4 regions of the Paenibacillus sp. FSL H7-0323 genome follow, and region 2 is predicted to be linked to each of the others. Evidence: riboswitches for the same ligand, from Rfam matches in the RefSeq annotation. Region 2 holds a riboswitch; each other region holds the start of a gene.
What was found. A riboswitch is a leader RNA that binds a small molecule or an ion and turns the genes downstream of it on or off. The one in region 2 is predicted to bind thiamine pyrophosphate.
Positions count from the first base shown of each region.

Region 1: another riboswitch for thiamine pyrophosphate. It lies ahead of thiC (phosphomethylpyrimidine synthase ThiC); the one in region 2 lies ahead of MHH89_RS00900 (thiamine phosphate synthase).
Region 3: another riboswitch for thiamine pyrophosphate. It lies ahead of MHH89_RS24185 (ABC transporter substrate-binding protein); the one in region 2 lies ahead of MHH89_RS00900 (thiamine phosphate synthase).
Region 4: another riboswitch for thiamine pyrophosphate. It lies ahead of MHH89_RS04015 (ABC transporter ATP-binding protein); the one in region 2 lies ahead of MHH89_RS00900 (thiamine phosphate synthase).

Region 1 is NZ_JBBODB010000001.1:4,152,787-4,160,949, forward strand. Features, by position in the region: gene MHH89_RS18755 (alpha-amylase family glycosyl hydrolase) at 1-2,821, opposite strand, end outside; gene MHH89_RS18760 (phosphotransferase) at 3,075-4,061, opposite strand; gene thiC (phosphomethylpyrimidine synthase ThiC) at 4,147-5,889, opposite strand; TPP riboswitch at 5,993-6,102, opposite strand; gene MHH89_RS18770 (beta-galactosidase) at 6,174-8,163, opposite strand, start outside.
Region 2 is NZ_JBBODB010000001.1:163,172-171,334, forward strand. Features, by position in the region: gene icd (NADP-dependent isocitrate dehydrogenase) at 1-402, shown strand, start outside; gene mdh (malate dehydrogenase) at 483-1,424, shown strand; gene MHH89_RS00880 (hypothetical protein) at 1,552-1,980, shown strand; gene MHH89_RS00885 (AraC family transcriptional regulator) at 2,058-2,942, opposite strand; gene MHH89_RS00890 (GDSL-type esterase/lipase family protein) at 3,191-5,302, shown strand; gene MHH89_RS00895 (SDR family oxidoreductase) at 5,540-6,412, shown strand; TPP riboswitch at 6,500-6,601, shown strand; gene MHH89_RS00900 (thiamine phosphate synthase) at 6,715-7,320, shown strand; gene thiS (sulfur carrier protein ThiS) at 7,359-7,562, shown strand; gene MHH89_RS00910 (thiazole synthase) at 7,618-8,163, shown strand, end outside.
Region 3 is NZ_JBBODB010000001.1:5,361,977-5,370,139, forward strand. Features, by position in the region: gene MHH89_RS24155 (nucleotidyltransferase domain-containing protein) at 1-69, shown strand, start outside; gene MHH89_RS24160 (WecB/TagA/CpsF family glycosyltransferase) at 283-1,032, shown strand; gene MHH89_RS24165 (hypothetical protein) at 1,589-1,927, opposite strand; gene MHH89_RS24170 (ABC transporter ATP-binding protein) at 2,158-2,991, opposite strand; gene MHH89_RS24175 (ABC transporter permease) at 3,026-3,787, opposite strand; gene MHH89_RS24180 (thiamine-binding protein) at 3,784-4,077, opposite strand; gene MHH89_RS24185 (ABC transporter substrate-binding protein) at 4,156-5,205, opposite strand; TPP riboswitch at 5,367-5,477, opposite strand; gene MHH89_RS24190 (hypothetical protein) at 5,636-7,087, opposite strand; gene MHH89_RS24195 (MFS transporter) at 7,160-8,163, opposite strand, start outside.
Region 4 is NZ_JBBODB010000001.1:855,485-863,647, reverse strand. Features, by position in the region: gene MHH89_RS04055 (class I SAM-dependent methyltransferase) at 1-678, opposite strand, end outside; gene MHH89_RS04050 (hypothetical protein) at 740-946, opposite strand; gene MHH89_RS04045 (TIGR00266 family protein) at 1,109-1,789, shown strand; gene MHH89_RS04040 (Fur family transcriptional regulator) at 1,863-2,342, opposite strand; gene MHH89_RS04035 (S-layer homology domain-containing protein) at 2,661-3,317, shown strand; gene MHH89_RS04030 (amino acid ABC transporter ATP-binding protein) at 3,413-4,165, opposite strand; gene MHH89_RS04025 (amino acid ABC transporter permease) at 4,179-4,847, opposite strand; gene MHH89_RS04020 (amino acid ABC transporter substrate-binding protein) at 4,901-5,737, opposite strand; TPP riboswitch at 5,960-6,063, shown strand; gene MHH89_RS04015 (ABC transporter ATP-binding protein) at 6,262-6,957, shown strand; gene MHH89_RS04010 (ABC transporter permease) at 6,938-7,714, shown strand; gene MHH89_RS04005 (ABC transporter substrate-binding protein) at 7,711-8,163, shown strand, end outside.

The sequences.
Region 1 (8,163 bases), 4.0 Mb from region 2:
TCGAATAATCAGGCGTATGATAAGTATTTCCTGTTAAAAAAGCATTGTTCGAGGTAGGTTGTCCTGCTGTAGTAGAGTTATCTGCCCACTCTTGTTCCACCGATAGCTTATTGGAAGCGTAGTCATTTTGACCGTCACCTGGATAGGGTTTTGAGCTTTTCCAAGTATAAAATGGTGTTGATATCGCCGGAATTCCACTGTTCCACACATCTCTGTACCGAGTAGCCACTTCCCCAAAGACAAAGAAGTCTGAGCCCCCTCTTGTTTTCCATGCCGGCACAAAATATTTGTTAAAAATATACCGGCTTACATGCTTTACAGTATCGACCCGGAAAGCATCCACACCCATATCAATATATTGATTATAGCTGTCGATTAGATACTGATTCACTAGAGGATTCTCTGTGTTTAAGTCCACACAGTCTCCCGCAATCTGTCCTGTCTGGACGGTGTAAGACTCCCAAGAAAGACTTTTTTCCGTATGGTAAATATTATTGTTAGTCTCCGCAGTCTTCATTAAGGCAAGTCTTGCCTGATATTGCTGATCCGGGGTCATGGAATCATAGTTAGCTGGCAGCTTATCCGTAATTTTGAGCATGTTACTCACGGTGTCCGCCGCCGTTGGATCTTTTTTGAACATCGGGAACAGATTTTCTTCTCCAAAATTACCGGTATGATTGACGACAATATCTTGAATAACCTTTATCCCTCTAGCGTGTGCTGCATTGATCAAATCCTGATAAGATGCCCCTGCGGATTCATATCTTGGATCTACTTTTGCAAAATTTATTGCATGGTACCCATGATAATCATAACCGCTGGCATTCTGCACCACAGGTGTAATCCAGATGGCACTGAATCCTAAGGCTTTAATGTAATCGAGCTTTTGAATCAGTCCTTTGAAATCCCCTCGCCAAGCTGGATCCGAGTCCGGATTTCCTGCCTTGGCATCCTCCCATGCATGCTCGTTGTTACTCGGATCACCGTCATAGAACCGGGAAGTGATTACAAAATAAATCGTATCTTCACGAAAATCGCCCTTATTACCAATGTTATAAACAAAACTCTGTTTAGTTTCATTTCCGGCACCATCGATCACAAGGAATTTTAAGGTTGTCGTCTTGTTAATCAAGATAGACGGTCCGGTAAGAGATGTCAGTGCATTGCCTGAAATATAGACTTTTGAACTCGTTGTTGGTTCCGTACCATTATCTGTGTAATATGCTGTGGTCGTTGCCGCCTTGTTGTCTTTTATATTAAAAGATACGGAAACCGCTGAGCTCGAATTCCCAACAGGCAGATTCGCAGTGATAATCGGAGCTTGCAAATCGGCATTCAGATCAATCACATAAGCAAAAGAGCCTACATTACCCGCTTGCCCTATAGAGTTAACGCCGAATGCTTTGATAGTCAAAGAAGAAGGTACTTGGATTGGAGTCGTATACAACGTTGAGGTTGTCGTAGGTGTTGATCCGTCGGTCGTATAATAAATTTTATCGCCGCTATTTGTACTGGATAGGGTCACCGTTTGGGCAGAATCATAGGTTTTGGGTACAGGCGAGACGGATATCACCGGAACCTTAGGAACGTCTGGATTGGCGTCATACCATACGTTATCTGAGTTATACCAGCCCTCTTTTACGCTGCGAGATAAGTCAGCCGTCTGTTTGCCATTGCCGTCATTAAAGATCAGGCTTGCCCCTGTAGCATTTGGAACAGTATAGCTATACCAATCGTTCCCGTCCGATTTCATCAGTATTCCCGGCCATGCTCCACTAGTCGGAACGGTTGCCGGATTCAGATTCCAGTAATGGATGCGGATCGCTGCATTCCAGCTTGCTGGTTTCTTAAAGTGAACGGTTAGCCCCGCTGAAGTAGGTGTAGGTGTTGGCGTCACTGTTGGCGTTGGTGTGGGTGTTATGGTAGGTGTTGGCGTCACTGTTGGTGTAGGAGTTACCGTAGGTGTAGGAGTTACCGTAGGTGTAGGAGTTACCGTAGGTGTAGGAGTTACCGTAGGTGTTGGCGTCACTGTTGGGGTAGGAGTTACCGTAGGTGTTGGTGTCACTGTTGGGGTAGGAGTTATCGTTGGTGTTGGTGTAGCTCCGGCCGAAAGGGTCACATAGTCGATATTAATATTCCCGCTATCATCCGAGTCATATTTATAAGCAAGCGTGTTATTTCCTGCCTGTAAAGAGAGTGTTTCTGTTTGGTCTGCCCATGTATCCCAGTTGGTCAGGTTGGCTAATGTTGTCTGTGTAACCTTTATTCCATTGACATAAATGGACACTTTTTTAGCACTGCCGGATGCATTAGCATAGTGAAGCGTGGCATTATAGGACCCTGCTGCGGAAGCCTGGACGTTAAAAGTGGTGGCTGCTCCTGTAGTTGTATATCCATCAACAAAACCAGTGCCCGAATATCCAGTGTGATTCGTATTTACTTTTGCACCACCAGATAGGGATGCACTCTCTGCTTCGTATTTTCCGGCGACCGGAATAACAACCGTCCAGTTCTTCCCGCCGTTATTGTCCCAACTATCCGTTGGAGCCGTGATGTGATAACAATAAATTAGGGTGGCACCTTCCTGAACATTGAGGTTGGCGATGAACGTGGTTCCATTTTTGGTCATCACCGTGTCCGTAGTATTAGCCCAGTTATTCGTAGTCCAATGTAAGGTCACAGCTGCCGCTGTAGGATTGGTATAGGTGACTGTATGATCCGTATTGCTGGCCGATGCTCCACCCGATAAACCAAATAAACTAAAAATGAGTGAAAAAATAATTAACCACGAAATATAACGCCTGGATTGTTTGGATACCAAGTAAATAACCTCCTCATAATTTTAAGTGCAGCTTACGATTTTAAGCCCATCGTGATGTGCAAACGTTTGCAAAAATGAGAAAAAAAGAAATACTTAATAGTTTTAATCTCCTCCTTCAATGATTAATAAGGAAAAAACTCATTGTATGCGTTTACAAACGGTTCAATATCTGATGAATTTTCCTTGTTAAGATTATAGGCGCCAAACTTTTGCTGGTCAATGCATCTTTTAGGCTATAATTCAATCGTTTTCACTATAAGTTCCCTAAGATAGCAGGTAAATTGTTCAGGTTCTTAGCCAGCCAATTCATTTCTTTTGCAAAACGTTTTGGAGGTACACTATGTTTGTCCATCGCGGCATTAATCCACCACGGGCTTTCCATATACCACAACAACTGCAATGATTTTGTTAAATACCCCTGCTCCACCGTTCGTTCCTCACGATATCCGTCAATAAATGCTGAAGCTAGTGCTCCATCTAAATCTTCATCTAAAGCACATGACATCACTGCTCGCGCTACATCAAGCTGCGGATAATCATATTTGAACCGATCAAAATCTAGAATTGCAGACAATTGGCTATCTTGAAATAAAAGATTATCAACCCATAAATCACGATGTGCCCATCCAGCTACAAGTCCTTCGAATATTTCCGGATCTATTTCTTCAGTCGCTCTCAGTTGTATCTCTAGGTCAGTGATGAGTGAAGTTTTGCCCATTTCCTTTGATTGTTGTAGGAGTACATTCCAATGTTCTAAACGTTCCTCAGGGCTTTGGGGAATAAATTGTGGGGTTCTTTTCAAACTAAGGGTCCCATCATTTAATAAACGATGCATTTTACCTGTGGCACGACCCAAATCAAACATTTGAAGGATGTTAATTTTGCCCGGCTCTATGACACGCCCTTCACAATATTCCATAACCATAAACGTCTCTCCCATATCTGATTCCAGTAAAACTTTATGGTTATAAGCCAACAATTCGGGACATGGGAGTCCCTGTAGATACAATCTTTTCTGTTGAGAAAAGGCGAAGCTCAGCTCTTCTGGGTTATACAATTTATATCTTTTTTTGTTGTATTGTTTAAGTAGAAATGGTCCTGAATCCGTTATGATTTTCCATTTAAGATTTAACCAGCCACGTTTTATTGGGGTAGCATGAAGGACTTTCAATCCAAAAAAATGATAGAAACTATTACTTAAATCCTCTAAAATGGCTTCCTCTGAACGAATCGCTTCCAATTCATCAACTCCTATCTATTCAAAGTATAAAAGAAGAAGCCGCCAATGACGACTTCTTTTAGATATTTCTTTTTAGCAGAAAAAGTTATCTATAAATGAGGCTCCCGCCTTGGAGAAACTCTTGCGCCTTCTCTTGCATTCCTGATTCAATTCTCGTCGTATTCCGGATATTATGAGAGATCTTCATACTGCAAAATTTCGGCCCGCACATGGAACAGAAATGAGCTGTTTTAGCGCCTTCCGCAGGCAATGTCTCATCATGATATTCGAGCGCTCGCTCAGGATCTAACGATAAATGAAATTGATCACGCCAACGAAATTCAAAACGGGCTTTCGAAAGAGCATTATCCCGGTCTTGTGCTCCTTTATGCCCTTTCGCCAAATCTGCGGCATGAGCCGCTATTTTATAAGTAATGACCCCTATACGTACATCTTCCTTATTAGGCAGGCCAAGATGTTCCTTCGGAGTTACGTAACATAACATAGCTGTACCGAACCAACCAATCATCGCTGCACCTATAGCAGAGGTAATATGATCATAACCAGGCGCAATATCTGTAGTCAGTGGACCTAATGTATAAAAAGGGGCTTCGTTACAAGTTTCAAGTTGCTTATCCATATTCTCTTTAATCAAGTGCATCGGCACATGTCCTGGACCCTCTACCATCACCTGTACATCATGACTCCAAGCTATAGCTGTTAATTCACCTAACGTCTCTAACTCGGCAAATTGTGCTTCATCATTCGCATCAGCAATCGAACCCGGACGTAATCCATCGCCTAGGGAAAAAGAAACATCGTACAGCTTCATGATTTCACATATCTCTTCAAAATGTGTATATAAAAAGTTCTCTTGATGATGCGCAAGACACCATGCCGCCATGATGGAGCCACCTCTTGAAACAATGCCTGTCATACGTTGTGCAGTCAACGGGATATAACGAAGCAGAACCCCCGCATGAATGGTAAAATAATCAACCCCTTGCTCCGCTTGCTCAATGAGCGTATCACGGTATACTTCCCACGTTAAATCTTCCGCTTTCCCATTCACTTTTTCCAACGCTTGATAGATAGGCACCGTTCCAATAGGAACAGGAGAATTACGGATGATCCACTCGCGTGTCGTATGAATGTTTTTACCTGTTGAGAGATCCATTATATTATCTGCACCCCAGCGGGTGGCCCATCTCATCTTCTCTACCTCTTCCTCTATGGATGAGGATACTGCGGAATTTCCTATATTGGCATTGATCTTCACTAAAAAATTGCGTCCAATAATCATTGGTTCACTCTCTGGATGATTGATATTCGCTGGAATGATGGCGCGGCCGCGGGCTACTTCATCTCTTACAAATTCCGGTGCCACATTCTCACGAATCGCAACGTATTCCATTTCCGAAGTAATAATCCCTTTGCGTGCATAATGCATTTGAGAGACATTACGCCCCTTTTTCGCTCGCAAAGGTTTTCTATGGAGCGCTGGAAACACTTCCGCCACAGCTTTTCCCGTTGCATTCCCGTTATCTTCAGGCTTCATGGTTCTTCCTTCGTACGCTTCCGCATCCCCTCGTTCCTCAATCCAGCTTAGACGATTGGGCTCTAACCCCTGACGAATATCAGTATGAATATTAGCATCCGTGTAAGCCCCGCTTGTGTCATAGACATGAATTGGGGCATTCTCCTCTTCGCCGTCTATGCCCGCAGTTGGACTAAGTGAGATCTCCCGCATAGGCACCTGAATATCAGGCCGTGAACCCTTTACATACACTTTTTGACTTGCTGGAAAAGCTGATAGATTGATTGGATCGTTGTTCAATTCGCTTGTCATCTCAATTCCTCCTATAAGGTGATTTGATCAAGCGGAGACGGTCTACTCCCCCACAAATAGAAAAGGCCACATCTGTATAAGATGCGGCCTTAGAGTAGACAAATAGAAATAGAACTCCATTTCCTCCGCTGGCATTATCCAGATCAGGTTTGACGGTCGATAGTTATAACTATCCTCTCAGCCTGGTCCCACCAAGCTCCCGTGACTATATAATTGCTACTTCAAAGTATAACCGAAAAGAGAAAATTATCCAAATCTACTCAAATGTGAGATCAATGTATACGTTAGTTTAACACCAATACCCCAAATCCTTCCAGAAGCACCTCGCCCGACAATGTTGTGCCGCTCAGTAAATCTGTTTTGGTCTCATGAAGATGGATCGTGACAGGAGTCTCACTATAATTAAGCAAAAAAGCATAACTGGAAGAAGCTCCGGTACGGACTTGCAGTTCTACCTCTTCTGGGAGCTCCAGCCAATCTGCTGGTGATTGTAGATCAATTAAATTTATGATCTCAGCCGCTGCCTGTTCATTAAATACGGCTCCGTAATACCAAACCTCACCCTTGCCGCGACGATTTCTAGTTACCGCCGGTTTTCCCGCATAATAATCAGAGGCGTAGACCGCCATCACTTCAACCGAAGCTTCCTCTATTTTGAGAATATCATTAAAGTCATCTGCTCCTGTAACGACTTCGGTCACGCCCGACCAGCTAATTGTTGTTGGCTGACGACTGCCCTTAACCATTGTGAATTCTTCAACTGTGATCCCGCATAGATCCTTAGCAGCACCTGGGAAAGGACGCATATAACATTGTCCGCGCTCATCCTTATAGCCGGTTCTACAGCCGAAGATCAGTTTGCCGCCTTGCTGAACATATTCATCCAGCAGTGCTGCTGTCTCATCTGTCATAATCGCTGGGTGAGGATAGATAAGCACGTCGTACCTTGCAAGCTCCTCCAGCGTTGTTTTTTTGCGTAAATAGAGTACGTCATTCGGGATATGCTTCCGCTGAAGCGCCTTGTACCACTCCTTATTGCTCTTCCACATAAACGGGCCATGCCAAACATCGTATTCTCCATCCCACTCATTGTCATAATCACGAACAATAGCAATGTTAGCCTGATTACGAGTACCGACAAACGCATGACCTGCTGCTGCCAGCTCCTGACCGATCTGCCCCGCTTCCCGCACTCTCCGGTTAGGCTGATTATGATAGTCATTGATTCCATGCCAATAAATTTCATTGCCCATCGTAGCTGTCCGCCAGCGGAAATATAACACCATATCTGCTCCATGAGCGATCGACTGATAGGTCCATAACCGCATCTGCCCGGGCTTTGGAGAAGGCATATCCATCCGGTTCACCCAGCCACCCGGGCCCGACTGCTGCTCCATAATGCAGAAATTCGGGGATATCGAACGAACAACAGATAACGACAGTCCCCAGCCTCTATCATTCAGCGGATTCCGCTCATTCGGGTCATAAAAAATAGTAGAGAACTGAGGATAGGAATCATAGCTGAAGAAATCCAACAGTTCATCCGTCATTTCATGGCTATCGAGATGCCCGAACAGACCGTTCGTGGTTACCCACTGCTTAGGGGCAAGTTTACGGATGATATCCGCTTGGTTTTTGGCAAAAGAATTTGTATTGTCCGAAATAAACCGTTTTTCATCCAATGCCTGATGAGGATTGGGTTGCTTCGGTACTGGAGTCGGACGTGGAAGATAGACCTGAGACCAGTCACTATAGCTTTGATTCCAAAAAACAGCTCCCCAAGCCTCGTTCAAATGCTCAAGTGTAACATATTTCTGCTGTAGCCATTCCCGGAAAGCCTTATGGTCACTCTCCGAATAAAATTCACTGATCTCACAGTTGAGCTCATTATCAATTTGCCAGCCAACTACACCCGGATGATTGCCGTAATGTTCAGCCATTTGTTCTGCAATACGCGCACACAGTTCCCGGTATTTAGGACTGCTGTAATTATAATGACGGCGCATGCCATGCTGAAGTGTAACACCTTCGTAGGTTACATTTAAAACTTCGGGATACTTATCAGTCAACCAAGCTGGAGGCGTCGCCGTCGGAGTACCAAGTACAACCTGAAGACCATATTTATGTGCTAGATCAATCGCCCGATCAAAGAGCCCGAACTGAAACTGCCCTTCTGCCGGTTCAAAAATAGACCAAGCAAACTCCCCCATCCGAATGATCGTAAAGCCGAGTTCACGCATCCGGCGATAATCGTCCTCCCACATGTTTTCTGGC
Region 2 (8,163 bases):
TTGCAACAAGTTCTGACTCGTCCGACTGATTTTGATGTTATTGCTACCTTGAACCTGAACGGGGATTACCTGTCTGACGCGCTTGCTGCGCAAATCGGCGGTATCGGTATCGCTCCTGGAGCGAACATTAACTATATTTCTGGACATGCGATTTTTGAAGCCACTCATGGCACCGCACCTAAATATGCAGACAAAGATGTTGTGAACCCTGGTTCCGTGATTCTGTCCGGCGTAATGTTGCTGGAGCATCTGGGTTGGCAGGAAGCAGCAGATCTGATTTATAAAGGTATGGAAACAGCTATTAATAACAAAACCGTGACTTATGACTTTGCCCGCCTGATGGAAGGCGCAACTGAACTGAAATGCTCTGCATTTGCCGACGAGATTATTAATCACCTCTAAGATAGGCTGGCTCAACCAACTGAATATATTGAAGTTTAGCTAATACAAGCTATACCGACACCGTTCTAGGAGGAGAATCCTTGGCAATCAAACGTTATAAAATTACAGTTGTAGGTGCCGGTTTTACTGGGGCTACTACAGCTCTTATGCTTGCTCAAAAGGAGCTTGGTGACGTTGTGCTGCTTGATATCCCACAAATGGAGAACACAACCAAGGGGAAGGCACTAGATATGCTGGAAGCAGGTCCTGTACAGAAATTTGACAGTCAAATTACAGGAACCTCAAGCTATGAAGATGCTGCGGATTCAGATATTGTAATCATCACTGCAGGGATTGCCCGTAAACCTGGAATGAGTCGCGATGATCTCGTGAACACCAATGCAGGTATTGTGAAGTCGGTATGCGAGAACATAAAACGTGTAGCACCAGATTCCATCGTAATCATTCTGAGTAATCCAGTTGACGCTATGACCTATGCGGCATTTAAAGCGCTGGGTTTTCCGAAGAGTCGCGTAATTGGACAATCCGGAGTACTGGATACAGCCCGTTATAACACGTTTATTGCACAAGAGCTGAAGGTATCTGTTGAAGATGTACGTGGTTTCGTATTAGGCGGACACGGCGATGATATGGTACCGCTCGTAAGGTATTCCAGTGTCGGTGGCATTCCAATTGATACATTGATATCTGCGGAGCGTATTGATGAGATTGTGCAACGTACACGTGTAGGTGGCGGAGAGATTGTTAACCTCTTAGGAAATGGTAGTGCTTATTATGCACCAGCGGCTTCTTTAGTTCAGATGGCGGAAGCTATCTTGAAGGACAAAAAACGGATCATTCCGGTTATCGCTTTGCTCGAAGGAGAATATGGCTACGATAACCTGTTCATGGGTGTTCCGGCGTTACTTGGTGCCAATGGTATTGAGAAAATTTTTGAACTCGAGCTTACAGCTGAGGAAAAAGCGGCTTTAGATAAGTCTGCTGAATCCGTGCGTAGTGTAACAGCTGTGCTAACTGTATAGATTGTGACAGAGGTATGAAGAAACCCCCATTTTGTTCACTTAAAATGGGGGTTTCCTTTTCTTCTCAAGCAATAATGGGTATAATTAAATGTAACTATTATCACAGTTAAAACGGAGGAGATATGTTATGGATTGGAACGTGTTGTTTTTCTTACATATGATCGGAACCTTGGCACTTGGCTTCTACCTTGTGCTACCCTTCATCCTAGGACGTGCAGAGAAACTGTCGTCTGGGGCTAAAGAAGGAACGTTAAGTGCAGTAACCGGATTTAATCGTTTTGCGCAGTATGGATTGGTGATCCAACTCCTTACAGGCGGTTATATGATGACCAAAGGTGATTATTCAGTAGCGTGGATGATTATTGTTGTTGTGTTATTGCTAGCGATGTTTGCACTTGGCGGTATTATGAGTAAGCCTTTGCGTCTTGCAGCAGCTGGAATTCGTGAGAACCGCGACGTTAGCGCAGAGACTGGAAAATTGCGCACACTTAGTGCACTGCTTACGGTGTCATTGCTACTAATGGTATTCTTCATGGTGTTTAACGATATAGTTTAATCTATAGCGAATTATACCCGCCTCCGTAATGGAGAGCGGGTTTTTCGTATGTTCCGGTAATTTATCTTCATAAAACGTTAATCCCTGATAGGATTCGTATAAGATTTCGGCCGGTAATTTAACGGAGAAACACCCGTCCATCGTTTGAATTGTCGGCTGAAGTGGCTCTGGGAAGCAAACCCGAGTTGTTCAGAAATCCTCTGTATTTTTAAATCGGTATGAAGCAGCAAATGTTTTGACTTCTTTAATCTTAGGTTAGTTATGTACTGCCTAGGAGATATCTTATATATCTTTGTAAACAACTTATGGCACTGCACCCGACTTAAGCAAAGCTGCTCAGCAATCAAATTAACCGTGAGCTCCGGCAAATGAATATTGGCTGCAATATATTTTTCGATCTGATGAGCAGTTTCCACCTCGTACAAAGAGTTTGCTTGTCGCGCTGTGTTGGAATTCTCCGAATTCGAGAGCTGTACATCAATGAGTTCAGTCAAAATCATCAGGATGATCGCTTGCAAACGAAGCCTTTCTTTTACAAGAATCATTTCTTCAATTTCCTCGGGAAATCCAGTGGAGGCCGTCGTGGCGAGAATATTGTTCTTAATAAATTCATCCAAATGTTCCAGTTGGTGATTTAATCCCGAATGCTGCATTTGCTGGTTATTCCATTTCTGTACAGCTTGAGACTGAAACCAATCACGAAACTTTAAATCGTCAATATCGAAATGAAAGGAGAGGTAGATATAGTTGCTCAGGCCAGAATTAACTACATAATGACGTAAGCCAGGTGGAATAATTAACCAATCTCCTTTACCAAAGGCAATGGAACTTCCTTCTACATATTGATGGGAGTTGCCGTCGTAGCAATACAATAGTTCGAAGATTTTGTGATGATGATCAGGGTATGCCCACCCAGGTTCTGCTACACGATAATGAACACCGATCAGCTGCAGTGTACTCATAATGTTCGGAAAGCTGACTTTGTAAGCGATAGGAGTTCTCCTCCTTAGGATCAATAGGGATGTTCTTAATTATATCAAGGATACCTATACATATGACCGTTTTGCAGTGCGAGCCGTTGATCATTCCATAGTTTTCTTTACAAAAGGTCAAAAAAAAGAATGAAATCATCATTTGAATCACTTTAGAGAACAGGGATAATGGAGGAACCTAGGGAAGTATTTCGAGAAACGGAAGGAAGTGTAATGAAGTGGGAAAGTTGTGTAGGAATATACTAATCTTATCTTCTTTACTAATGGCTTCATTGACTCTTACTCACGGTACAACAGAGGCAGCCTTTATAAAAGATGGGGCAGAGAGGCAACCTCCAACCCAAATTGCACGCGTATACAAGTTCAATTTTACAAACCAAGTTAAAACAGGGTATCAATCCGTCAGGTATGATCCTAATCACGGTGTACAATTGTATGACTCATCTTTAGGTTATGGTTTTGTTGAAGAGACCAACGCTTTACCCGCCAGAGAAGTGCACACCGACTCAATTACATCCGATGGAACAGGTTTTTTCATCACAGAGCCTAATTTTTTTGCTGAACCTAAATCTGAGAAAGATAATTATAACAACTACGGTATGGCGTTTCGAATGGATGCGCCCCCTGGAACCTACAACATATATGTAAAAACGACTTCTGACGCAGAGGATGGGATCGTGTCAGTATCCGGAATGCAGACCAGCCGCTTGTTGAAAAGTGGACATTGGGACGCTGCAAAGCTTGTACCCGTCAAGCATACGGCTGTAGCCAAAGGGAAAGAGTGGACTTATACGTATGTAAACGGCCGTGACCATATAGATATTGAGATCGAACCGAACAAAGTGAACACAGCTGTGGGGATTGAGGAGATCATACTGGAACCGATTTTGACTCAGCATAGAGCGGCTGGAGCTCTTCCGAATTTATTTATACTTGGAGATTCCACGGTCAAGTCCTACACCTTCGACGAAGCACCAATGAGTGGTTGGGGCCAGATTATTGGCAGTATGTTTAATCAACATAAATTGAGTGTAACTAACTATTCCATGGGGGGACGCTCGTTTAAAAATGCCTATACAGAAGGTCGACTGAACGACATTTTACTGAATGGCAGCATTGGGGATTATGTGTTTATTCAATTCGGACACAATGATGAGAGCGCAGATGAGTTCAGACGTTACGGCAGAGGTTCGACAGAAGCAATGTATGAAAATTACCTTAAAGAAGTCTATCTCCCTGCGATTCAAGCCCGGGGTATGATACCAGTACTGGTAACCCCAATGTCCAGAATTAAAGGGAATGCAAGTCCGGGATATATCTATGAAAATTCTTTTAAATCAAGAAAGTTTGTAGATATTCTTAAACGGGTCGCAGATGAATCTGGAGTTACACTTATTGACCTTAACTCGGAAAGTCTGAAATATTATAACGAGATCGGTGTAGAAGCAATAACAGCCCTCTTCATGTCTATTGAAGCCGGAGAAACGCCAGGCAAAACAAATGACGGAAGTTACGCTAACGGGCATCCTTCAAAGAAAGTCGATGGGACTCATTTTAAAGAAGCGCTCGCCAAACAATTTTCACGGATGATTGTCACGGAGCTTGTAGAGAAAGGTGCTACTGGCGATTCTACTGCTGCCTCCATTACTCCTTACCTTAAAGGGAACGTTAAGCATGCGGCACTAACAGGGAACTGGGGTAAGATTTTTCCGGAAATAACGAATGATACGACGACTGGGGAAGCTGCTTATTACCGTAATCAAATTGAAAAATTAATCCAGCTGGGAGTAGTGGGCAAAGACCGTCAAGGGAATTTTAATCCGGATACGGAGATGACAGTTGCTGAATTCACACGCAGTATTTCTAAGTTAATGAAAGTGGAAAGATCTGATGTTGCCTATTATCCGAAAGGTAAGCTGTCACGTGAATCGATGGGTGCTATTCTCTATGATGTTTACCAAGTAAAGTTTGCTAATAAACCTAAGTACATGACTGATTATAACGGCACAGCAGTAGTGCCAGGAGATCCTGGCTATGATTCGAATTTGGAGCCAGGAGCTAGAGGTGCGATGTACTATCCTCTTGTATCCTGGACGCAGCTTGTTGATACAGCGGACATTTCTCCTTATTTAATTTCAAAAGTGAAAAGTGCATATGAATTAGGACTCATTAGATCTGAAGTGGGGATTGCCAGAGGCGAAATGGTCAATGGGACAGAACTAGAACCTAAAGCTATAGTGACCCGGGAGAAAGCGGCCAAAGCTCTGTACTTTATGTGGGTGCTGGAACATGAAGTGAATGCAGAAAATCATGTTTCTTCTCTAAAATAGTTAGGGTGAACAATTCAAGGCACAGCAGCGATGCTGTGTCTATTTGTATGCAGTGAATTCCTCTCCACTTACAGCAGTATATCTCTCACGGTTGTTTATATCTACTTTCATTGTGGTAAGTAAGATTCGTAAAGCGATTTAAGAAAATGACAAACCCAGCGTATAAACGTGCATAGTTGTGCCATCCTAAGACGATCAGTTAACTATCAATTTGCTTAACGAGAGGAGATAGGGAAGATGTCAGGCAACAATAAACAAGCTACAAAAACCTTACCCCCACAGGAGCAGCATCATCAGCCAGGGATTGAGAGTGAAATGACGCCGCTGCCCAAATACGAGCCGGCAAATTATAAAGCAGCAGGTAAACTGCAAGACAAGGCGGCGTTAATTACCGGTGGAGACAGCGGAATTGGGCGTGCAGTTGCTGTGCTTTTTGCTAAAGAAGGCGCTGATGTGGTCATTTCATATCTTAATGAACACTCAGATGCAGAGGAAACTAAACGTCAGGTCGAGCAGGAAGGCCGCAAATGTATCCTAATTCCAGGTGATATCGGTGACGAGAAATTCTGTAAGGATCTTATTAAACAGACGGTGGAGGGCTTAGGAAAGCTTGATATTCTCATCAATAACGCGGCAGAGCAACATCCGCAAGCTAAGATCGAGGATATTACTTCCGAGCAGCTTGAGCGTACTTTCCGTACGAATATATTTGCGATGTTCTATTTAACAAAAGCAGCTATGCCTCATTTAAAAGCAGGATCTACAATTATAAATACAACTTCAATTACCGCTTATCGCGGAAGCCCGCAGCTGCTGGACTATTCATCAACTAAAGGAGCTATTCTTAGCTTCACACGATCCTTGTCCACGAATCTGGCAGAGAAGGGCATACGGGTAAACGGTGTTGCACCAGGTCCAATCTGGACACCGCTGATTCCCTCTACCTTTGATGCAAAACAGGTTAGCGAGTTTGGAGGTACACAGCCTATGAAACGGCCTGGACAACCAGAAGAGCTGGCACCAGCCTATGTATATCTGGCCTCTGACGATTCCAGTTATGTGACTGGACAGGTTATTCATGTAAATGGTGGCGAGGTAGTAAACGGTTAGATCAGTACAGCTAATGTGAATAAATGGGTGTATTTCAATAAAAAAATATGTTACTATAAACCACGTTAGCATTTTAAAATTGTATATTTATGTCACTAGGGGTGCCGATTGGCTGAGACGGAATGGATTTCCGGACCCTTTGAACCTGATCTGGTTAAGACCAGCGTAGGGAAGTGGAGAACGAATTTCTGTTGTCGGGCTATTTGTAGTGCCGTCTATATACAGATTCTGACTGCCTTCCTTACGGGGGGCAGTTTTTTTGTTTTTTACTGACCTACAGGGAAGTGAGAGAGGAGATCGTGATGTTGCAAGCTGAGATCCATCTAATATCAGACGGCAAGCTACAGCTGAGACATTTTGTTGAACTAGCTGTCACGGTGCAGACATGGGTCGATTATATTCACCTGAGAGATAAGCAATGTCCTGCATGCGAACTGCTCGCTGCGGCACAGCAGCTGTTGGCTGCCGGTATGCCCGCTACCAAACTGATAATCAACGACCGGATCGATGTAGCATTGGCAGCTGGTGCCGCGGGGGTTCAGTTGGCTTGGCACAGTCTGAGTCCGGTTACAGCCCGGCGAATTGCACCTCAGCTTCGGCTGGGGAGATCGGTTCATTCTCCGGAAGAAGCGGCGAATGCCTCAGAGCAGGGAGCTGATTATTGCTTGTTTGGTCATGTATTTCCCTCGGATAGCAAGTTAGGGCTGCCCGCACGTGGGTTAGAGCTGCTTGCAGAAACGGTGGAGACCAGCTCTATTCCTGTAATTGCGATTGGAGGAATTAGCCCCGCTAATGCGGCGCAGATCATTAGACAAGGTGCGGCAGGAGTTGCTGTGATGTCCGGTATTTGCGGAGCGGATGATCCTTATGAGGCCGCCAAAGCTATTCATAAGGCGGTTCATTCATAGCCTGGAGGTAACAGCATGGGCGAAGGGGGTGATTCAGAATGAAGCTGTTGATTAACGGGAAATCCGCAGAGTGTTCTGGTGGTATTCAAACTATAGCTGATTTGATCAGTCTTCCTGAGTGGTCGGGTCGTCTGATGATCATTGAGCTGAATGGAGAAATTGTCAGTAAGGAGAATTATGAAAGTACTGCTCTGAGCGAGGATGATCGTTTGGAACTGGTGCACTTTGTTGGTGGGGGTTGAGATGGAGCGGTATAGAATTTTGAGAAATTTATACGAACCAAAGGGAGGTAATTTCATGCATGACCCGTTACATATTGGCGGCATCGAATTAACCAGTAGATTATTTATCGGAACCGGAAAATATAGCCGGAATACGTTGATCCCCGAAGTGATCGCAAGCTCTGGTTCTCAGGTGATTACTGTAGCGCTTCGCCGAGTGGACCCGCAAGGTGGAGCAGAAAATATCATGAACCACATTCCCGGTCACATGACTCTTCTGCCTAATACCTCAGGAGCGCGTACAGCGGAAGAGGCAGTCCGTATTGCAAGATTAGCAAGAGCTGCGGGACTGGGGAACTGGGTCAAGATCGAAGTGATCAATGATCAGAAATACCTGCTTCCAGATAATCTGGAGACCATACGAGCTACAGAGATTTTAGCAGCGGAGGGTTTTGTAGTACTGCCTTATATGAGTCCGGACCTTTCGGCTGCTTTACGTCTGAGAGATGCCGGTGCTGCTGCTGTGATGCCGCTTGGTGCGCCGATCGGGACGAATCGCGGCCTGCGCACTAAGGAGCTTGTGCGTATTCTTATTGAAGAAGTGAATTTGCCGATTATTGTA
Region 3 (8,163 bases), 5.2 Mb from region 2:
GAGGAATTCCGCATGCGGGGGATCGATGAACCTTGGTTAGTAGAGTGGTGGAAGTTTATGGAGGAGTGAGTGGAGCTATAGGGTGTTTGGGTGAGTAGAGTAGCTGTGGTGGCGGGGTTGCTGGGGATGGCTGTAGTGGGCTGAAATGGTTGAAGCGGTGGAATGGCTGAAGTGTTTGGGTAGCGTAGTAGCTGTGGTGATTAAGTAACTTAAATGACTCCCCTTCCTCCTCTTGATTATGGTAAGGTATATTGAAGTGGAATTTTAGTGAGAGGTGATTATATGGACGGGACAGTTTCAATATTAGGAGTTCCCTTTTCAAAACTAACACTACATGAGACAACACTTCATCTAACAAAACATATTCAATCTGGGGAATCGAAACTTTTCCATTTGATCACGGCTAACCCGGAAATTACGATAACAAGTCAATCGGACGAGCTGCTACGAACCATACTTCAAGAAGCGGATTTAATCACTCCTGACGGGATTGGCATTGTGATGGCATCAAAAAGAAAAGGCGATCCTATTGCTGAGAGGGTAACTGGATATGAGCTGCTTCTTGAGCTTTTGGAGCAAGGAAATAGCTTGGGATGGAGTTTTTATTTCTTGGGAACAGATGAGCTTACCAGCTGTAGAGCGGTCGAAAAGATCACGGAGTTATATCCGAATGTGAAGATTGCAGGAAGACATAATGGTTTTCTTACCAAGGAAGAGGAGCCTGCCATTGTAGCAGAAATACAGCGCGCACAGCCAGATTTCCTGATCGTTGCGATGGGTGCGCCATACTCTGACAAATGGGTATATAAGCACAAACAGGAGCTTGCGCAGGTAAAAGTTGTTTTTGGCGTGGGGGGCAGCTTGGATGTAATAGCGGGAAAAGTTACTCCTGCACCAGCGCTATGGAAAAAACTCAATCTGGAGTGGTTGCATCGACTTTTGTTCGCTCCCGTTGCGAAGGGACAAAAGTCGCGATGGCGCAGACAGGCAGTACTGCCCAAATTCGTGTTCCGAGCTATGATTAGGAAATGAAGAAAAGGCCTCGTTTATGGGGCCTTTTTTAGGTTCGGTTGGTGGGAGAGGAGGAGGGGGCAGATGTGAGAGTAGGAAGTAAGGAGTAGGGGGAAGAGTAAGAGAGATTAGTGGGAGTAAGGTGAGGAGTATGAGCAAGAGTGAGTAGTCAGTAGTGGAATTGAGGAAGGAGTAGGAGTAAAAGTGAGTAGTGGGAGTATGTGTAAGAGTAGTGAGTAGAATGTAAGTGCGACTATAGCTGTGACCTTTAAACAAATTAATAATAATAAACAACACCGATTCTGGTTGATGCCATAGTCTCGTATTTAATTCAAACTAAAAGCTAAAGAGGAACAATAAGGGCAAAAATGCCCCTGAGTCACTGGAATTCCGCCCGAAGAGGCAAAAGAAAGGCAAAAATGCCCTAGATCGGGCGCAATACAGCCCTAAGGGGCAAAAGAAAGGCAAAAATGCCCTAGAATCGGTGCAATACAGCCCGAAGAGGCAAAAGAAAGGCAAAAATGCCCTTGAATCGTTGCATTTCAGCCCGAAGTGGCAAAACAAGGGCAAAAATGCCCTAGATCGGGTGCAATACAGCCCGACGAAGCAAATCAACGGTATAAATCCCGCAGAATGAGCCAAATCCGGCCCGACGAAGTGAATTAACGGTATAAATCCCGTAGACTGAGCCGAGTCCGGCCCGAAGCAGCAAATCAGCGGTATAAATCCCGCAGAATGAGCCAAATCCGGCCCGACGAAGTGAATCAACGGTATAAATCCCGCAGAATGAGCCAAATCCGGCCTGAAGCAGCAAATCAACGGTATAAATCCCGTAGACTGAGCCGAGTCCGGCCCGACGAAGCAAATCAACGGTATAAATCCCGTAGACTGAGCCGAATCCGGCCTGAAGCAGCAAATCAACGGTATAAATCCCGTAAATGTCCCCAGCCCGCCCGGTTACTATCCATTACCAACAGGGAGTCGGTTTTCGCCACACATTTAATGTGATCCCTACTATGATGAGTGAAATTTGTTTAATTGAGCAGATACATCCGCGTTAATTGAAAATAGGGTAGGAGTTTATCGCTGCAAAATAAAAAAACTGACACCGCTATACCAGCGATATCAGTTTACAGAGCTTAGCGATTAAGCTAGCGGCTGCCTATTTTTAGCTTGTTCCTCTCGCATCCACTGTGACAACTGGCGTTTGAGCTTAAGGAACTCGGGAGAGTCCGTAATCTCATCACGGCGTGGCCGCGGAAACGGCACATCGACTGTATGCAGAATGGAGCCGGGGCGGCCGGAAAATACATAGATACGATTAGAGAGCAGCAACGCTTCTTCGATGTTGTGAGTAATGAACAGCACAGAGCGGCGATTCTCTTCCCACAGCTCAAGCAGCCAGCGCTGCATTTCACTGCGAGTTAGTGCATCCAGTGCGCTGAAAGGTTCATCCAGCAACATTAGCTCCTGAGGAGCGAGCAATGCTCTGAGAAAAGCTGCACGCTGCTGCATCCCGCCAGACAGCATATGCGGATAAGCATGTTCGAACCCGCTTAACCCAACCTTGGCTAGCCACTGGCGCGCTTCCTCGCGGGCTCCATCCCGCAGTGCGCCCTTGATCTCCCCAGCAAGCAGCACATTATCCTCAATCGTACGCCAAGGAAAAAGCGCAGGCTGCTGCGGCATATAACTAATTTCACCGCGTTGACCTGTAACGGCCTTACCGTTCATGAGGATCGTGCCTGCATCGGGTTTCACAAGGCCGCCAATCATATGGAATAAGGTGCTTTTTCCGCAGCCGGAAGGACCAACGATCGAAACGAACTCTTGTTGCTCTACCTTGAGAGAGACATTATTCAGAACGTTCGTCTCACGGCGACGATGGGAAAAAGATTTGGAGATGCCGCTCACTTCAAGGGCGGGTGCCACGGTATGAGCTTCAGGAGAGCTTATGACTTCTGTTGTTCTGTGTTGCATTTGCGTCGCTTGAGACATACAGGCATCTTCCTTTCTATGAGTTACGGCGCGGCTTCCAGCGAACCAGCCATTTTTCCAGCAATGCAATAATAGCAAAGAGTACAAGACTTAAAAGTACAATAATAACAATAGCAACAAACATCCGATCCGTACGATATGCGGATTTCTGCAGAAGCATATAATAGCCAATACCTTTATCCGCGCCAATCCATTCAGCGACCACGGCGCCCATAACCGCATAAGTAGCAGATATTTTTACGCCGGAAAATAGTGCCGGGATAGAAGAGGGCAGCTCCAGCTTGGTGAAAATTTGCCACTTGCTTGCGCCAGCCATTTTCATATAATTCATCATGACCTGATCACTTTGGGCCAGACCGCCCATCGCAGCGACAGCTACCGGGAAGAAACATACTAGTGTAATCAGCACGATTTTGGGCAAAAGACCAAAGCCGAACCAGATAATGAGCAGGGGTCCGAGCGCGATGGAGGGAACATTTTGACTCAGAATAATAAGTGGATAAAAAGCCCGTCTAGCCCAAGGCAAAAGATGCAAAAGCAAAGCAACGATCAGGCCTACCCCCGTACCAATGGGAAAACCAATTAAAGTGAGCCGCAGCGTAGCCATCGTATGAGCCCAAAGACCAGAAGCGTTACTGGTGGATTCACGAGCAATATCAGCAGGACTCGGCAGAATCCAGGATTCAATATGAAATACAGATACAGATAGCTGCCATACGGTTAAAAAGAAGACGACCGCCACAAGGGGCGGCCATATTAGCTTCCAGGTCGATCTCACGGCCGATATTTCTCCGTCAATTTATCCATGCTGATTCCGTTAGGATTATGAGCGATTTTGATCTGCGAAATTACGCTTGGACTGCCTGCTTCGATCAACGCCTCCTGCATCTGACGCACAACCTCCAGCAGCTCGCTAAGCTCACCTTCCATTGTGGTTTCCAGCGGATTCACTTGATGTTTAACACCGGATTTCTGAATGACCTCAATCGCTTTATCTACGTATGGGATGGAATCCTCGTTGTTCGGAGTTTTTGGAATTACTTGAATGCTTAGTAGGGTGTTAGCCACAATAATCAATCCTCTCATTTTATAAGGTAAGTTCAAAAAGCCAACTTTGATAACGAAGTAATTCATTACAATTGTTGTTTACTCCGCCGGTAAAAAATCATTACTGAATGCACTAGCAGCATCCAGCGGTTTATCCAGCAACTTCAGATCATACATCCAGTCGCCGTAATTTTGCCAGACCTCGGTTTTTTGCTCGCCCCAGCGGGCAGCATCGTCCTTGTATTTTGGGCTAAGCCATTTTTGGCTAGCTAGGACAAGGTCGGCGTCCAGGTCAGGAACGGCCTTCGATAACATACCGGCAGCCTCTTCCGGATGATCTATGGCATATTGATAACCTTTTGATGTGGCTTTCATGAAGGCCTTCACCAGATCAGGATGATCTGCAATTTGCTTCTCACTCGTCGTCAGCACAGGCGTGTAATAATCGAGCTGCGGCGCATAATCCTTTAAGTACAGCATATCCAATGGCTCGCCACGCAACTCAGCCTCAACACCAGTCCAAGCGTAGAAAATCCAGGCGAAATCAATGTCACGTTTGACGGCGGTAAAATAATCAGCTTCACCGATACTGATCAGCTTCACCTTTTTCACATCGCCACCTTCAGGATCCATGATAGCTTTCATGGCTGCTTCTTCGGCCGGTGAGCCCCAGCCTCCGTAGGTTTTACCTTCAAAATCCTTTGGTGATTTAATATTGCGATCTACTGGAGCAGCGAATCCCGACGTATTATGCTGAATAATAGCTGCTATCGAGACAAGGGGCACGCCTTGTAGACGGGCTAGCGTTAATCCTTCTTGGGCGCTGATGCCAAATGCGGCTTCGCCAGAAGTAACCATAGTATCAGAACCCGCTGCGCCTGGCTGAACGATCTCGACGTCCAGACCTTCTTCAGCGTAGTAACCAAGATCCTTAGCTACGTATAGACCGGTATGATTTGTGTTCGGTGTCCAGTCGAGTGCGACTTTAACTTTGGTGAGCTCTTTTGGAGCATCCGTCCCAGCCGCAGCAGTTGGATCAGTAGCATTTGCTTTGTTTCCGGCTGTATTCCCATTGTTGCTGCCGCATCCGGCAATGGCAAGAATGAGTACACAGGTGAGGCACAACGTAAGTGCTTTTTTAAGGTGCATGTCTTCTTCTCTCCTTTAAGGTTACAAGAATCCCGTCTTCACAACATGAACCGTAAGTTGTAGTATGTACGTTTTTCTACATCTTTTAGTGATCTTACAAAAAAAGCGCCCCGAGTGATCGGGACGCTGGCTTGGCGCAAGGTTAGTTAAGGTCACAGGGACCAGAACCAATTGGCGATTCCTACGCTGGCATTATCCAGATCAGGTATAAGGGTCAGTATCTTGTGGGATACAATCTCAGCCGGCCAATTCCAGCACCCCTGGTTCTATGAAGTTAACGGGTATTTCTATGTGCAATATAAGTAAGCATAAGTTTTGTACCCATACTTTATATCTTATATTTCTCGCATACGGTGTATTATAGACGGCTGTACTCGGAATGTCTAGTAGTGCACTCCTGAATTTTTCCAATCCAGTAGTTTCTTTTTTGCTAGTCTAGATCTTTATATTTCTTGCGGTGACGCCGTTTAAGCTCACTAACCAGCGCCCCTAGCGTGAGGACAACGCTGATCAGAATCCCGCTCATGATCACGAAGAGGGCAAGAAATTCAAAGGGAGAATAACCAATCATTTTACTCCATTGAATCTTTCCATCCAGATCGTCAATGACCTGATTCATGCCGTAAATCCCGCTTACTACCGTAAATACAGTAAGAATCATCAGCAGATTATCCCGTCGCTTGGATTGAAACTTATCCTGATACTGAAACAGGTCATTTAAGGTTTCTTTCACTTCCTCGAACAAAGCATCGTTTCCGTATACTTTACGCAGCTGAAGAAATATCTCCCGGCCCTGCGACTGGGAAATCAACTCCAAGAAGTAGAACTTTGCCGAGAACTTATTAATGGAGTAGATTAGATTGTCTATTTCCTCATAATCATGATTAATCCGAAGTCGGGAGTGCATATTGGCTAGCTTTAGCAGAACGATTTTGTGGAAAATATTGAGTAAAAATCCGTAATAATATTGCCCGTACATCTGGTTGGCTAGACTAACAGCAATCTCCTGTTCAGCGCGGGTCATGCAGCAAAAGGTCTGCTCATTCATCATATAATACGTGTCTGGACCCCAGCGATTATAGGAGTGTTCATGACAATAGTTCGCAATATATGCTGGATCGCTGGCACTGGCATAGGGCTTTCCGTTCAGATCAATTCCATCAAGCTGTGAGGCACGATAGCGCAGATTTACACTAATCTCATCAGAGCTTTCTTCATTCTGAAAGCCATAAAAAGCTTGCACCTGCATTCTTTCATCTACGAAAAAAGGAAGGGTCTCGAAATAAGCCCCATTGATATCCGATTGATCCAGATATGGCTCCAGTCCATCCACCAAATTTCGGAAGACAAAATCCTCTACCATCTCATAGGTCTGTTCCCCGCAATGAATATAAGTGTAATCATCCTGTATGAAGGTATTCTCTAGCGCACGGAAACGATCTGCGAATTCTAGGGCAATACTAAAGGGAATTGAATCCCCCTCCAGCTGGACACGTATCGTCACGAATCCAAGCTGAAAAGGGCATATGAATATATCCGTCGAGAGAATTTTGAAAAATATAGATTGCTGCGGAATCTCCAGAATGCAGTCGAGATTATTTACTCTGGAAAAACGGCGAAACGAGTCGGCATCCTTCCTGCGTGGAAAAAGGACATGTGCAGCAAACGGTAAATAGGTGCGCTCCATTCGTTCATGGGAAACACAGTAGCCATCTCCGTAATAGGCAGCTTCAAGCTCTTTATTATCCAGAAAAAAACGTGTGAAGCCGTCGTTCTGTAATTGCTGGATAAGCTGCTTAGAATCACCCTTTTTTATAGAAAAGGGAAATATAAACTGCATGAGCGCAGTATGTAACAAAGGCTCAGTTGAAGACTCATTCATTCATCGTCCATCCTTGTGCTCAGAATATGCTTATAGATCACATTACCCTAAAAGGATAACGTTGATACTGTTCTAAATACGGGAACTCTTTCCTTTCACCGCTTGCATGGACTGGAACCTCCATGCGGCAATGCTTAGCAGAAACAAGAAGGCGGCAAAAGCGGCAAGTAATCCGGCTGTTTGTGCCACTTCTAAATGGTCCATAGACCAGCCCATAAACAGAGGTAGCAAAGCACCGCCAACACCTCCGGAAGCAATCATAATGCTGGGTGTTGACTCTTCGGTGCCAGGCAGCATTTTGCTGGAGAAGACTAAAGCAATGGAGAAAATACCGGACATAAACAGCCCCAGCAGCAGAATTACAATGAAAGCAGCCATTCGATTGTCAGTGAACGGAAAGAGTGTCAGCAGTAACAAGGTAAGTAAACAGCTGCTGAGAATGTACACGCGGTAAGATATTTTTTCGGCAATTACACCCGCAAACAATCTTCCTGTAGACATCGCCAGCCAAAAGAAAGTGACTGTCAGTGCTGCGGCAGACTCCGTCATCCCTAGCTTGGCAATAAAGATAGCCGGCATAAAGTTGACTAAACTCATCTCTGTGCCTACATAAAGAAAAAAGAAAACGATGAAGATCCCTAACAGAATCCATTGCTTACCTTTATACGGAAATTTTTTGTTAGAACGTGAGCTTGAGGATTGCGAATTGTCTGCTCCTTGGACAGAGGCGCGTTCATCCAGCATTCGTTGTAGATTACCGAAATGCCCTCTTGTCCAGAGGATAAGAGAAATTAAGGAGAAGGCAGCGACGATTAGAAAGGCCAATCTCCACGCTCCGGCAGCAATGAGCGGACTGGCGATAAGCGGCATCACGAGTGCGCCTATCCCGAATAGCACTTCAAGCCGGCTCATTGCAATAGCAGTTCCTTCGGTTACAGCACCAATAATAATGGTGCCGATAACCGCTTCGATCATCCCGAAACCAAAACCTGCGGCAACAGCGATAACATACATCCAGCCCCAAGGCGGTAGAAAGGCGTAGGCAATTTCTGCAACTAGTAGAAGACTGGTGGCAA
Region 4 (8,163 bases), 690 kb from region 2:
CATCCATGGATCATTACTCATTTCTGCTGAAGGCTTTGGTTCTTTAACCGCTTTAATAGTAAAGCCAGCTTCAATCAGGTCATTGAAATAGGTGGAAATCGTGCGATGGTATTTAATCACATTTTCTGTTAAGAATTTCGTTTCACGAAGTCCTTCTGATTGATAATGATCTACGGGCCAATGCAGGCGGTTTCCTTGTTCATCGGCATACCAGTCTTGCTCTTCACGTGAAGTAAAGATTGGATGCTCCACTGAAAAAATAAAACTCCCGCCAGGCTTAAGAAACGAATGCACCTTTCGGCAGATGGCTGCAAAAGATTCAATATAGTGGAAAGCCAATGAACTGAGAACCACATCAAATTGCTCGCTCGCAAAATCAATGTCCTCAATCGGCAGCTGGATATAAGTTATAGCAGGATCGTTCGTTTTTTCACGCGCCTGTTGCAGCATTTTTTCAGAGATATCCACACCTATAACTGAACTCGCCTGCTGCTCACGGGCATATAGGCAATGCCAGCCAAAGCCGCAGCCCAGATCAAGCACACTTTTATTATGTAAGTCTGGAAGAAGCGCCTTTAATACATGCCATTCTCCTGCTGCTGCAAGCCCTCCAATAGAACGGGGCATTTGCTGGTAGGCAGAGAAGAAATTCGAATCGTCATATTTATTTTGTTTCATCAGGGATACATCTCCTATATATTATTTCTTCAATTACTATACGCTGAGCGATGTTCTCTTATCAAATAGCCAATAAAAAAGGAGCATCATCTTGGAAGATCTGCCCCTTATATCTATTCTTATTCAATTGTTCCTGCTTGCTTGGTGTTAATCGTACATGCTGTGAAATGGCTCCATAATCACTATTCAATCTACGACTCTGTGCTGTGCACCAGGCTCCGGAGCGCTCTGCCTTACGCAAGGCTTTTTGTGTCTTGGTTCGTGCCATGTGACACCACTCTCCTATTCATGGGTGAATGATTATTGATCTTACATCTATAAGACAACTTCATTTTAACATATTCCAGACTATGAGCGAAGCAAGAATTCCGTTACACTTAGAGCAAAGCTAGTATTCTATCTTATCTAAATAGATGCGGAGGTTTAAAGGATGAATTACCAGGTTTTGTATGAAGGTGCTTTTGCTATGTTAAAGGTCCAACTAAATCCCGGTGAAAGCGTAAAGGCTGAAATGGGCGCAATGGTCGCGATGTCACCTAACGTAGAATTAAAAGGAACCGTGGATGGTGGTTTAATGCGCGGTCTCGGGAGAATGCTGAGCGGTGAGAAATTCTTCTTTCAAGAACTTAGAGCGACCCGTGGTCAAAGTGAGGTATTGCTGTCACCTGGCTCACTCGGCGATATTCAGGCGATAGAATTAGACGGATCGTATAAACTGTTAGTTCAAAAAGACGGATTTCTCGCCGGAACTGAAGGCATTCAAGTAAATACCAAAATGCAGAATTTAACCAGAGGGCTCTTCTCCGGTGAAGGCTTCTTCATTGTAGAAATCAGTGGCAGAGGAACGGTGTTCCTGTCTTCCTTCGGTGCTATCCATGCAATAAATTTAGGACCTGGTGAAGAAATGATTATCGATAACGGACACCTCGTAGCATGGCCAGACTATATGGACTACAAGGTGGAAAAGGCAGCCTCTGGCTGGCTTAACAGCATAACCAGTGGTGAAGCACTTGTCTGCCGCTTCCGTGGAGAAGGTGTAATTCTCGTTCAGAGCCGTAACCCTGGCAGTTTCGGAACGTGGATCAAATCCTTTGTACCTACTCGAAGCTAGACTTCCTAGAACGCAGTAATCAAAAAAGACACAGGCTTAGAGAAAGCCTGTGTCTTTAGGTTAGAAAGCAATCTTACGAGACTGCTTTATCTGCTTCTGCTTTTGCTTTTTTGCAGCCAGTACGTTTACATGTTCCATAAGTACCCTTGAAATCAAGGCGGTGATCCGTGACGTTAAAGCCATATTCACGTTCCACTCTTCTCTCCAGCTCCACAAGCCAGTCGTCCTTAATTTCCTCCAACCGACCGCATACGCTGCATATCAAATGATGATGCATATGCGAATGATCGTTCCCGCGCAAATCGTAACGGGCAACTCCGTCTCCGAAGTTCATCTTCTCTACAATGTGTAGCTCACATAAAAGCTCAAGTGTACGGTATACCGTTGCCAGGCCCAGATGTGGATAGCTGTTCTTAACAAGCATATATACTTCTTCTACGCTTAAATGATCCTTCTCATTGTCGAGCAGAACGTTCACTATAGCTTCACGCTGAGGCGTTAATTTATATTTTTGCGCCGCAAACAATTGACTGATATTTGATATTTGATCCATTTGGTCTCCTACCTTCCCGGAACGATTTAACATCCGTACCCTCTGAGACGCTCCTATTTATGCAGTTAAGACAAACCATAAATAGTAATCGTTACGATATAATCATAACAAAATTAACCACGAATGAAAAGAGCCTGACATCATTATATCATTTCATGCCACTTATCCAAAGTACTACACCCCAATCTGGCCTATATTTCTATTAAAATCTACTTTTTCGTGAAATAATACAGATTAGACCGCAACCTTTCCATAATTTACAACGTTAAAGGAGTGACAAAGGCTAAGGAGTCTATCCATACAACGAGGTGAAAAGACATGAACATGAAAAAAAGCACACTAGCAGTAATCACAACCGTAGCCATTTTCTCCTTTTCTTTGGGTGGTCAGATGTTTGCAGCTGGGAACACCTTTAAGGATATTGATAACATAAACGGCAAAGAAAAAATCATTTCTTTAAAAAATCAAGGGTTAATTAAAGGTGTCAGCGAATCTCAATTTCTCCCTGGCTCTAAGGTAACTACAGCCCAAGGGATTCAGTTTATCTCCGGCGGTCTTCAGCTCAGCCTCGCAGCCATTGACTTTAACAAAGCTCCTGTTGCCAGCGGCTTGTTCACAAAAGTAAAAGACAAAGCCTGGTACGCTGAAGCCTTTATCAATGCTTATTACAATCAAGTTAAGCTACCAAAAGACATTGATCCTAGCCTAATTATGACCAAAGAGCAATTCACTAACTATCTAGTGCAAGCGATCGAAGGCGTAGGTAATCTGCCGATGATCAATATCGTTCCAGTAGATATCGCTGATGAAGCGTCACTGACCCCTGCATATCAAGGCAGTATTCAGCGCTCCCTGAAATACAAGATCAATACTCTAGACGCTAACGGAAAGTTTAATCCAAAAAGCGAACTCACCCGTGCCGAAGCTGCGATTATGCTCTACAACGCTTTGGAGTTCCTGAAAACTGGAGTATAAGCCAAATTTCAGTTACTCTTCTCATTTGAATAATCTACACACGAAAAAGCAGCTCCGGATGATTCCCGAGCTGCTTTTTCATATATATTGTCTTTCTACTCTTCTTCACCATTCAGTCTATTCAGAAATTGCAGAGCCCGGGGATTCTTCGGATGCTCCAGCACTTCTTGCGGAGTTCCTTGCTCTAAGATATGACCGCCATCCATCAAAATGATCCGGTCCGCTACATCGGCGGCAAATTTCATCTCGTGGGTCACAATCACCATAGTCATACCTTCTGCTGCTAATTGTTTGATGACCTTAAGCACTTCCCCTACCAGCTCGGGATCGAGCGCCGAAGTGGGCTCATCAAACAACAGCACTTCTGGATCTACTGCCATAGCCCGGGCGATGGCCACTCTCTGCTGCTGTCCTCCTGACAGCTGATGTGGATAGTTATCAGCTTTATCAGCCAAACCCACCTTAGCCAGCAGTTGAAGGCCCCGCTTACGCGCTTCTTCCTTGGTTCGTTTCAAGACAGTTACCTGTCCCTCCATCACATTGCCTAGCGCAGTCATATGCGGAAATAAATTATACGATTGAAAGACCATCCCTGTTTTCTGCCGAAGAGCTAATACGGAATTCTGAGGAATTTTCTTATGATCTGTAAAATTGATGGTGATATCCCCGAGTGACAGGCTGCCTTGATCCGGGATTTCCAACAGATTAAAACAGCGCAGCAGTGTAGTTTTACCGGAGCCGGATGGCCCAATAATGACAAGTACCTTTCCATGCTCCATTTTCAGATCAATACCCTTTAACACTTGGAGTGCACCGAAGGATTTATGCAAATTAATGATTTCAATCACAAGTATCTCTCCTTTAGGTCGCAGAGTAACGATCGAGTCGTTTCTCCAAGTAATTTTGCAGCGCCGACAGCACAGAACAGAACACTAAATAAAACAATCCTGCTTCGGAGTATACCAGCAGAGGCTCATAAGTGGTAGAGGCTACCTGCTGAGCAGTTCTAAACATCTCCGTATAGGTGATGATCGCTGCAAGCGATGTATCTTTGACCAAGCTAATAAAAGAATTGGATAACGGCGGTACAGAAACGCGTGCAGCTTGTGGCAGAATTACGCGGCGCAGAGCCTGCCCACGAGTCATCCCGACTGAGAAGGCAGCTTCCCACTGGCCTTTATGTATCGACAGGATAGCAGCGCGTACGATTTCCGATGAATAAGCCCCTACGCTAAGGGTAAATCCAATGGTGGCGGCAATGAAAGGGTCGAGTACAATACCAACAGCCGGCAAACCATAAAATATAATAAATAGCTGCACTAACAACGGGGTTCCCCGAATGACCCATACATAAAAACGGGCGATTAGCTTCGGAATTACCCACGGTGAAAGACGTGCCAACGCGGTTAGGATCGCCAAAATCAATCCAAGCACAAAGGAAAGTAGCGCCAACGGAATGGTAAAAGCCACCCCGGCTTTAAGCAGGGGTAGCAGTGTATCTAAGAAAATTTGTATTTTGCGGTCATCCATTATTCAGACATCCTTTTTAGCTTCTAGGCTTAATTAGCCTTGCTAGCCTTGTATTATTTTGAAACGTCAGCTCCAAAGTATTTCTCGGAAATTTTCAAGTACGTTCCATCACTTTTCATCTCTTTAATCGCATCACTGACCGCATTCACCAGCTCATCATTGCCTTTCAGGAATACCGCGGCACTTTGTGAGCCTTCAGGAATCTCATCAACCACTTTAATTTTTGCATCTGGTTTTTGTTTTTTCAGATCCAGATAAGACAAGCCATCATTCACAGTTGCATCAATACGTCCCGAAGTCAGCAGGTCCATCGCTTGATTGAAACCGTCCGTAGCTACGATTTCAGCACCGTTCTCACGAGCGATGTCGGATAAGTTACTGGTCAGGGATTGTCCGGCTTTTTTACCCTTTAGATCAGCAAAGGTCTTAATATCCTCATTGTTTTCGCTCACGATCAATACTGCCTTGGATACAATATAGGGTTCAGAGAAATCATATTTCACTTTGCGATCTTCGTTAATGGAAACTTCATTAAAAATGACATCAAACCGTTTCGCATCCATCCCAGCAAAAATACCATCCCACTGAGTTTCAAAAAATTCAGCTTCAACACCTAAACGTTTGGCTACTTCTTCGGCAATTTCCACGTCAAAACCCGTCAATTTCCCCGCAGTGTCATGATAAGTAAAAGGTGCATAAGTCCCTTCTGTACCTATCCGCAATTTGCCGCTGGCCTTCACAGCCTCCAAACTGTTTTGCGCTGAAGATGCTGCTCCACCATTCGTTCCAGCTGTTGGTTCAGCAGCCGTATTGGTATTCGAATTATTGCCGCAAGCCGCTACAAGGACCACGGTTAACGCCAATATAATAGTTAAACTCCATTTTTTCATTATTAAATCCCCTCTCTCTATCCGGTTTTTTTCCGGTAAATTGAATAGTACACTGCCATCACATGATCGTCAATACTTTTTTCCGATTATATGCATCGGAATTGTAATATTAACTAGATTTCTACTTATATCTTACCCAATCTTGGATTAATCCTTCACTTCTTTCTCTCTTTACTTCTCAGAAAGATATGGTATATTTATAAACAAATTAATATGGACCTGTTATTTCACTAGGGGAGTCGGTTGACTGAGACGGAGCTTCAAGCTCCGGACCCTTGGAACCTGATCTGGATCATACCAGCGGAGGGAAGTGGAGCAGAATTTTCATCAAGCATGTTAAGTGTTATTATGCAGAATGAACTTTTTGACCCATTCATTTCCTCTGGAAATGGATGGGTCTTTATTTGTTTGGGCGCTCCACAAAAATATTAGGAGGTTAGATCATCACGACCATTTTATCTATTCAAGGCCTAACCTACTCTTTTCCGGAAACTGAACAACCCCCTGTATTCGCAAATCTATCCATGGATATCAGGCAAGGGGAATTCGTCTCCGTAGTAGGTGCTAGCGGATGCGGGAAAAGCACATTTTTCAAAACGGTTGCCGGTTTACTCGAACCTACTCATGGAAAAATAAAACTCCCTACGCTCCCCTCAACCGCTAGTCGTTTAGGTCAGATCGCTTATATGCCTCAGCAGGATTTATTGCTGCCTTGGAGAACAGTGCTCGACAACTGCCTTTTGCCCTGGGAGATCAAGCCCAGATTTAGTAAACAGAAAACGATCACTCAGATTCGGGAAATGTTGGCCCGCTTCGGCTTAACAGATGTAGAGAAGGCTTATCCCCATGAACTTTCGGGAGGTATGAAACAGCGAGTAGCATTTCTGCGCACCTTAGTGGCTGGAGGCGGAAGTGGTCTTATGCTGCTGGATGAGCCCTTTGGCGCTCTCGATGCCATGACCAAACGTGAGATACACCGTTGGCTGTTGGAGTTATGGGGTGAACTGAATCAGACGATTATGCTCATCACTCATGATCTGGAAGAAGCCCTATTGCTCAGTGACCGGATTTATTTATTATCTGGCGGTGCGCACAGCGAATTACAGGAGATCATTGTCGATCTACCAAAACCAAGACATTATAAGATGAACTATGAACCCCGGTTTATAGCACTACGGGCAGAGTTGGAGCGAAGATTGCATGCAACCTATACCTTTTAAAAAACATCTAGACAACTATGGTCCCTTCCTTCTTCTGGTACTGCTCATTCTTGTAATCTGGGAGTCAGCTGTTCGCCTTCACTTGATTCCAGCCTTTATTCTCCCTGCACCTTCATCTATTGGCATCGCATTGATCGAGCACAGGCAATTATTATTTGGACAGCATTTATTGGCGACGTTACAGGAGATACTGGTGGGTTTTGTCCTTTCTGTGATTTTTGGTGTATTGCTGGGCATTGGAATGTTCCTGTTTCGCCCCGTAGAAAAGGCCATCTATCCCTTCCTTATCATTAGCCAGACGGTCCCATTAATTGCGCTATCCCCCCTTTTTATTATGTGGTTCGGATATACGCTGTGGAGCAAAGTGGCTGTGGTGTTTTTGACGGCTTTTTTTCCAGTCGTAGTGAGTACATATGATGGACTTCGTACAAGTGGCCAGACTTACAAGGACTTATTATTAACATTTGGTGCAAACCGCTGGCAGCTGCTTGTCAAAACCCAAATTCCACTGGCATTGCCTGCTTTTTTCTCTGGCTTAAAGCTGTCCATTGTATACTGCGTCATCGGAGCTACTATCGGGGAATGGCTCGGCGGCAGTAAAGGACTCGGTTACTTCAGCCGCAGAATGGCCGGAAATATGCAGAGCGATGAAATGTTCGCGGCTGTATTTCTGCTGTCCGCGCTTGGTGTTGTGCTTTTTCTGGCGATAGCTTTACTCGAACAATTATTTTTAAAGAAAAGAGGATCTAACCAATGAATCATTTAAAATCCCCACAACGAGGACTTATTTCTGTATTTCTAGTATGCACACTTTTGCTCTTAAGCAGCTGCGGGAAGGCAGACAAGCTAAATAACAACTCCCAAACCGGTTCCTCCAATACCGATAATAAGCAGTCACACAAGCTGACGATTATGCTTGATTGGTATCCCAATGCCGTTCATTCCTTTCTATACGCTGCGCAACAGCAAGGATTTTTCCAAGAGGAAGATTTGGATGTCGAGATCAAAATGCCTGCGGACAGCAATGACGCCCTAAAGCTTGTAGCAGCAAATCAAATTGATCTAGCGCTCAGCTATCAGCCTCAGGTGCTTATGGCACGCGGCGAGAAAATCCCTGTTCGTTCGATTGCAGCTATCGTGCGGCATCCACTGAATCATCTGATGGTTCCTCAGGCAGGCAGTATTCATAGTCCCAAAGAGCTCGCA